2 regions of the Kitasatospora sp. NPDC051984 genome follow, and region 2 is predicted to be linked to the other one. Evidence: riboswitches for the same ligand, from Rfam matches in the RefSeq annotation. Region 2 holds a riboswitch; the other holds the start of a gene.
What was found. Region 2 has a riboswitch for cyclic di-AMP ahead of ACIHEI_RS27290 (transglycosylase family protein). Riboswitches for the same ligand answer to the same signal wherever they lie in the genome.

Region 1 (3,541 bases), on a different contig from region 2:
TGGGGTCGAGGCCCTGGGCGCGGTACTGGGCGGCGACCACCGCCCCGAGGTCGGCGCGCAGCCGGTTGAGGTCGTCCTGCCCGGCGGCGACCTGGGTCAGCAGGATGCCGGCCTCGCGCTGCAGCCGTTTCTGCTGTTCCTGGGCGGCGTTGTACTTCTCGGAGGCCTGCTCGGCCTCGTCGTACAGCTGGTCGACCTGCGCCTTGACGTCGGCGCGGTCCGGCGGGTCGGCCGGAGTGGCGGCGGCCGGGGCGACGCCGAGATGGATCACGCCCGTCGCGGCGGCGGTGAGCGCCAGGGCTCGGGCGAGGCGTTGGACACCGGGCAGTGGGGGGCGACGGTGCACTGGCACGTGCGACGACTCCGTTCCTGAGCTCCGGCCTCCGCCGCCGCCCGCGGATCGGACGGCCGTCCGCACGGGGGGCCGGGGCAGAGGTTAGCGAGTCGGACGGATCCAGTCCAAACCCTGACAACTTCGAATATTCGACCGCGAATCGGACACCGGAACGAGAGCGGCCCGGCACCCCCTGTGCGGGGTGCCGGGCCGAAGGCTCCGAGCGGCCGTCAGATCCGGACGATCTTGGTGATCGGCATGACGGTCGCCGACTCGTAGCGGACCTGCGCGCCGGTGTGCGGGGCGTGCACGATCTGCCCGTTTCCGACGTACATGCCGACGTGGTGCTGGTCGCCGTAGTAGATGATCAGGTCACCCGGACGGGCGTTGGCGATGTTGGTGCCGAGGCTGGTGCCGGCGCCCGCCTGGGCCTGCGAGGTGCGCGGGATGGAGACACCCGCCTGGGCGTACGCCCACTGCATCAGACCGGAGCAGTCGAAGGTGCTCGGGCCGGCCGCGCCGTAGGAGTACCAGCTGCCCAGCTTGGACAGCGCGGCGTTCATCGCGGCACCCGCGTAGCCGGCCGGGGCCTGGGCCGGCGGGGCGCCGAGGTCGGTGCGGGTGTTGTCGCGGGAGGCGCGCTCGGCCTGGGTGCGGGAGTCGTTCGCGGCCTTGGCCTCGGCCGCCGCGAGATCGTCGCGCTCCTTCTGGGTGAGCGTGTTGAGCAGCTCCTGCGCCTTGGCCAGCTTGGACTGGACGTCTTCCTTGTCGGCCTTGAGGGCCTTCGTGGTGGTGTCCAGTTCGGCGAGCTTCTGCGCGGCCTCCTCGCGCTGCCCGTCGAGCTTGGCCTGCTCGGCCTTGAAGCTCTTGAGCAGGTCGGCCTGGGTGGCGCCGACCGTGTTCAGCGTTCCGGCCTGCCCGAGGAAGCTGTCCGGGTTGCTGGAGAGCATCAGCTGCATGGTCTGCGGCATGCCGCCGTTGCGGTACTGCTCGGCGGCGATCGTCGCCAGGCTGTCCTGGACGGTGGTCACCTGCTCCTGCTGGCGGGCCAGCTGGTCCTGCAGTTGGGTGACCTGCTTCTGCAGGTTCTGCTGCTTCTCGACGGAGGCGTTGAGCGCCTCGGTCTTCACCTCGGCCTGCTCGTTGAGCTGGTCGACCTGCGCCTTGACCTGGTCCTTGGTGGGCGCCGGATCGGCGTGCGCGCCGGTCTGGGCGGACAGCGCGACGGCGGTGGCGGCAGCGGCAGTGAGAATCGAGACCCGGGCACGGCCGACGGGCTTGGGACGGCGATGGGACGCCACGAAGGCGGACTCCTTCTTCCTCACACCGCCTACCGGGTGAGCTGACGGGTTCGGGCCGGAAGAGACGCCCTACAGCGCCTCACCGGCCGCTCTCGCGGCCGACCTGGCGCCGATTCACCCCGGGGGAACGTGGTTCCCCGGCTCCGTTCGACAGCAACCCCCTCAGGGGTATCCCCGTCGGCGGATCTCGTTCTGACGATCCACCCGCTGCGTCACGGACTCGGCGGCGACCTCCGCCGTCGCCCCCCTTGGGCGATCGACTCTGCGGTGGTCGAACTATGACCCTAGTAACCGATCCGTGATCCGTTCAAATCCTTGTCGGAAAAAAATCTGAATCTGAGTCAATTTCGATTACGAAACTGACCGAACGTAAGGGATTCGTTGCACAGTGCGTAGCATTTCCCGCCGTTCGCCTGGGAAACGCGACGCCCGGACGTGTTCGAGATCACAGCAGGATCTCGACCCGCCCGGGCGTGTCACGGCGTGTCAATTGTCGCCCCGAGGGGCGTATGTCCGGTTTGTCGGCCCGTCAGACCCGACGGATGGTCGAGATCGGCATCGCGTCGACCTTCATGGTCTTCACCACGTCACCGGTGTGCGGCGCGTGCACCACCATGCCGTTGCCGATGTACATGCCGACGTGGTGCCGGTCGCCGTAGTAGACCACCAGGTCACCGGGCTGGGCGTTGTGCCAGTCGGTACCCACGCTGGCGCCGTAGCTGCCCTGCGCCTGCGAGGTGCGCGGCAGCGAGACGCCGGCCTGCGCGTACGCCCACACCATCAGGCCGGAGCAGTCGAAGGTGCTCGGGCCGGTCGCACCCCACACGTACGGCGCACCGCGCTTGTCGAGCGCCCGCTGCACCGCGACCCCGGCGTAGCCGGCGGCCTTCGGCAGGGTGGCCGGGTCGACCCGGTCGGCACTGCGCGAGGCGGCGCCGTCGCCTTGCGTGATCGCCCGCCGGTCGGAGGCGGAGAGCTGGTTGAGCAGGTTCTGCGCCTGCTCCAGCTTGGTCCTGACCTCGTTCTTGGCGTCGTTGAGCGCCTGGGTGGAGTTGTCCAGCTCCTTCAGGACGTCCGCCGCTTCCTGCTTCTGCTGGTTCAGCCGGCGCTGCTGGTCCTGCAGCGACTTCAGGGTCTCGGCCTGGGTGCTGGCCGCCTGGTCGAAGGAAGACGCCTTGTCCAGGTACTTGTCCGGGTCGGCGGAGAGCATCAGCTGCATCGACGGGTCGACGCCCGCGTGCCGGTACTGGTCGCCGGCCACCGCCGCGAGCCCGGAGGACAGCTCGTTCAGCTGGTCCTGGCTGCGGGCCAGCTGGTCCTGCAGCTGGTCGGCCTGCTTGCGGAGCTGGTCGGCCTTCTCCTTGGCGCCGTTGTACTTCTCGGCCGCCTGCTCCTGCTCCTCCATGAGCTTGTCGACCTGCGCCTTGATCTCGTCCTTGTTCGGCTGGGCCGGCGCGGCGTGCGCACTCACCTGGGCCGACAGGGCGACCGCGGTCGCGGCGGCAGCGGTGAGCACGGTCACCCGGGCGCGACTCGGCTGCTTGGGACGGCGGTGGGAGGCCAAGGCGGTGCTCCTTCTTCCTCTGGACTCACCCGTTAGAGCGATAGTCCGGAATATAGGTTTGACGCCAGACCCTAGTGAAGTCCCTGCCTCCGCGTCCACTCCCGGGGGGCTCCCGGATTCACTTCTCCGCCCCTCTTCACCACACCGACACACTCCGGACGCCCCAACACCGCTGAGCGGCCGTCAGCTGCGCGACAGGCGGTTCAGCAGCAGAACCGAGGCCACCGGGCGGGCGCCGGCCTTGCGCACCCCGTCCGCGACCTCCTTGTCGGCGGACACCACCACCACCGGCCGGCCCTGCGGCTCGGCCCGCACCAGGCGGCGGATCAGCTCGTCCGCGGT
Region 2 (3,541 bases):
CCGCGTCCAGCGTGATCGTCACCTTCGCCATCGCACCGCTCCAGGGGCTTGGGACCGCTTCCGGCGTTCGGCCTTCGGCGTTCGGCGTTCGGCCTTCGGTCTCGGCTGAGGATAGGCCGCTGCCCCCGGAGCCGACCAGGGTCCCCGAGGGCAGCGGTGTCCGCGGTGCGGTCACCTCGTGCGCGTGCGCGTGGTGTGCGCGGTGCGTGTGGTGTCAGGCGGTTCAGACCCGACCGGCGAAGTCCGGCGCCCAGTTGGCGATGGTCTCGGTCTTCACGCCGGACTTCGGGTTGGCGGCCTCGACGTACTTGCCGTCGCCGATGTAGATCGCCACGTGATAGACGCCCGAGTTGGAGCCGTTGTTCGACCAGAACAGCAGGTCGCCCGGCTGCAGGCTGTTCAGCGAGACCCGGGTCGAGTAGTCGGCCTGGTCCGCGGCCACGCGCGGCAGGCTGATGCCGGCCTGGCGGAACGCGGCCTGGGTCAGGCCCGAGCAGTCCCAGCCGCCGTTGCCGGTGCCGCCGTAGATGTACGGCTGGCCGACCTTCGACAGCGCGAAGTCGATCGCCGCGGCCTTGGAGCCGGTCGCCTTGACGGCGGCGGTGGCGGTCGTGGTGGCGGTCGTGGTGGCGGCGGCGGGCTTGGCGGGGGTGCTCGGCTGGGCCGGCGCGGGGGTGCTCGGCTTGGCCGGGGCGGACTGCTTGGCCGGCGCCGACTGCTTGGCCGGGGCCTGGGCGACCGCGACGTTGCCGAGCGCCAGCTTCTGACCGGGGTAGATCATGTCCGGGCCGTCGGTGAGGACGGAGCGGTTCAGCTCGTACAGCTTCTCCCAGCCGCCCTCGACGTTCTGACGCTGGGCGATGGCGGACAGCCAGTCGCCCGCCACGACGGTGTAGCTGCCGGAGGCCTGGGTGTCGGCCTGCGGCTGAGCCTGCGGGCGGCTCTGGGCCTGGCCCTGGCGCTGCTGCGGGGCCGGCTGCTGGGCCTGCTTCGGCGCCTGCGGCTGGGCCGGGGCCTGGGCCTGGGCCTGCGGCTTGGCGGCGGTGGAGCCCGTGGAGGTGTCGACCTGCGGGGCGGCGCCGCCCTTGGTCAGACCGGCCTGGACCGAGCACACCGGCCAGGCACCGGGGCCCTGGGAGGCCAGCACCTTCTCGGCGACGGCGATCTGCTGGTCCTTGGTGGCCAGGTCGGCGCGCGGGGCGAACGCGGTACCGCCGAAGGCGGCCCAGGTGGAGGCGGTGAACTGCAGGCCGCCGTAGAAACCGTTACCGGTGTTGATCGACCAGTTGCCACTGGACTCGCACTGCGCGACCTTGTCCCAGGTGGCCACCGAAGCGGCGGAGGCGGTACCCGCGGCCAGGCCGGGGACCGTGAGGCCGATGCCCACAACACCAGTGGTGGCAATCAGACGGCGGGCGCGCTTGGCGCTGATGGGCAGCATGAAGAAGCGTTCCTCTCCCACGCCTGCGAGGTGAGCTGTCGGATTCGGGCTGGAGTTGCCCGGCCGCGCACACCTTTCGGCGCGCACGGCTTCACCCCAAGCCCCGGACCGGTCCGTCAGGACCGCCCCAGGGCGACTTACCTGGTTCCCCCGCCCCTGCCGCGGTGCGTCATTGCATGAGCCGGCCCACCCGGCGGCAGGATTCGGCGTTCCGGGCGAGCTGGGTCCGTGTGTCCACGAACGTGGGCAGGAGATTAAGCGGATTTAAGGACGATTAGCAAATTCCTGTGACGGCCGTCACCGGGTCCGGAAAATTCGATCAAGGAATTTCGGACGAACTCCACGGCGAGCGGCCAAACCTGGGCTTCCGTCAGGAAATTGGCGATCTTGTGCCCGTTTTGGGTGGTTATGTGGCCTGTCGGGCAAATATTCACCTTGGTTAGTGTTTGTGATCGACCGGATGGGGGGTTATGGGCGTTCTGTCCATCTTGTCCCGGGCGCTGAAGACCCTTTGCTGACAGGTCGTGGAATTGCGGCCATCGCCCATTTCTGTCGAACTGATGGGTGATGCTACGTCAGAATGCTTAGCTGTTTCGGAAGTCGCCGATTTCCGTTGTGACAGCCATCTATGCTGCCCGCGACGATTCGGAGTCCCTGCGCGTTTCGGGAGGCGGCCATCGTGGAGCAGTGGGAGAACGCGCGGCAGCGGCGGCCGTTGTCGGGGCGGCGGCGGGTGTTGGCCTGGCTGGCGGTCGGGACGGTGGCGGCGGTCGGTGGGGGAGTGGTGCTGCGGCAGTCGCTGGCCGGGGCGGAGCCGGCGGCGGGGGCGGTGGGCGAGGGTGGGCGGCGGTGGTCGGATGCCGAGGGGTGGGGCGGGAAGGTGCCCGGGGCGGGGAGTGCCGTGCGGATCACCGACAAGGTGGTGCTGGACGGTGATGCCAAGGTCGGGTCGCTGCTGATCGACACGGGTGGGTCGCTGGTGTTCGCCGGGGACCGGTCGGTGACGTTGGAGAGCGCGGGCAACGTCGAGGTCCGCGGGGTGCTGGCGCTCGCGCCCGATGCGGCGCACACCCATACCTTGCGGTTTCCCGGCATCGACGAACGGCGGTTCCAGGGCGGCGGCATGGCCGTCGTCGACACCGACACCGGCCTGTGGGTCACCGGCCGCGGCTACCTGCGGCTGGACGGTGCGCCCCGGACGGCGTGGGTGCGGGCCGCGACCGAGCTGAAGGCGGGGGACACCGTACTGAAGCTGGCGGTGGCGCCGGAGGGTTGGCAGGTGGGTGACGAGCTCGCCGTCACGCCGACCGCGCCGCCCGATGCCGAGGGGTTCTCCGATGCGTACGACCTGGTGACGGTTCAGCGGGTGGACGGCCCGAACGTCACGCTGGCCGCGTCGTTGCAGCACGCGCACCCGCGGGTGAGTCTCGGTGGTGGGGCGGTGTTCGGGGCGGAGGTGCTCAACCTGACGCGCAACGTGCGGGTCGAGGGCACCGAGCAGGGGCGGGCGCACGTCCACCTGACGTCCAGCCGGCCGGCCGATGTGCGGCATGCGGTGCTGCGGCGGGTCGGGCCGCGGGCGGTGGGGAAGGAGAGTTGGAACGGGCAGCCCGTGAGTGAGCCGGTGCTCGGGCGGTACGGGTTGCACTTCCACATGCTGCTGGACACCTCGCGCGGCACGGTGGTCGAGGGCGTGGTGGTGCGCGACGCCGGAAGCCACGCGTTCGTGCCGCACAACAGTCACGGCATCACGTTCCGCGGCTGCATCTCCCACAACACCTGGGAGGACGCGTACTGGTGGGACGGCCCGATCGACACCCGCACCCCGCAGGGCCCGTCCGACGACATCGCGTACGAGGGGTGCGTCGCCTCCAGGACGGTGTTCGAACCGAATCCGCGCGGCTACCGGCTGACCGGTTTCAGCCTCGGCGCGGGTACCGGCTCCTCGGCGAAGGACTGTGTGGCCGTCGGCGTGCAGGGCGCGACCGGGGCGTCCGGGTACGAGTGGCCGGAGACGAGCGAGGGGGTGTGGACGTTCGAGAACTGCCTGGCGCACAACAACCTGGAGAACGGCATCTTCGTCTGGCAGAACTCCGAACA

Region 1: linked by a shared signal. The riboswitch ahead of ACIHEI_RS09305 (NlpC/P60 family protein) and the one ahead of ACIHEI_RS27290 (transglycosylase family protein) in region 2 are both predicted to bind cyclic di-AMP.

What each region holds. Positions count from the first base shown of each region.
Region 1 is NZ_JBIUCB010000004.1:9,109-12,649, forward strand. Features, by position in the region: gene ACIHEI_RS09300 (NlpC/P60 family protein) at 1-352, opposite strand, end outside; gene ACIHEI_RS09305 (NlpC/P60 family protein) at 565-1,635, opposite strand; cyclic di-AMP (ydaO/yuaA leader) riboswitch at 1,646-1,798, opposite strand; gene ACIHEI_RS09310 (NlpC/P60 family protein) at 2,165-3,199, opposite strand; gene ACIHEI_RS09315 (NYN domain-containing protein) at 3,383-3,541, opposite strand, start outside.
Region 2 is NZ_JBIUCB010000017.1:12,233-15,773, reverse strand. Features, by position in the region: gene ACIHEI_RS27295 (hypothetical protein) at 1-31, opposite strand, end outside; gene ACIHEI_RS27290 (transglycosylase family protein) at 224-1,441, opposite strand; cyclic di-AMP (ydaO/yuaA leader) riboswitch at 1,447-1,623, opposite strand; gene ACIHEI_RS27285 (hypothetical protein) at 2,121-3,541, shown strand, end outside.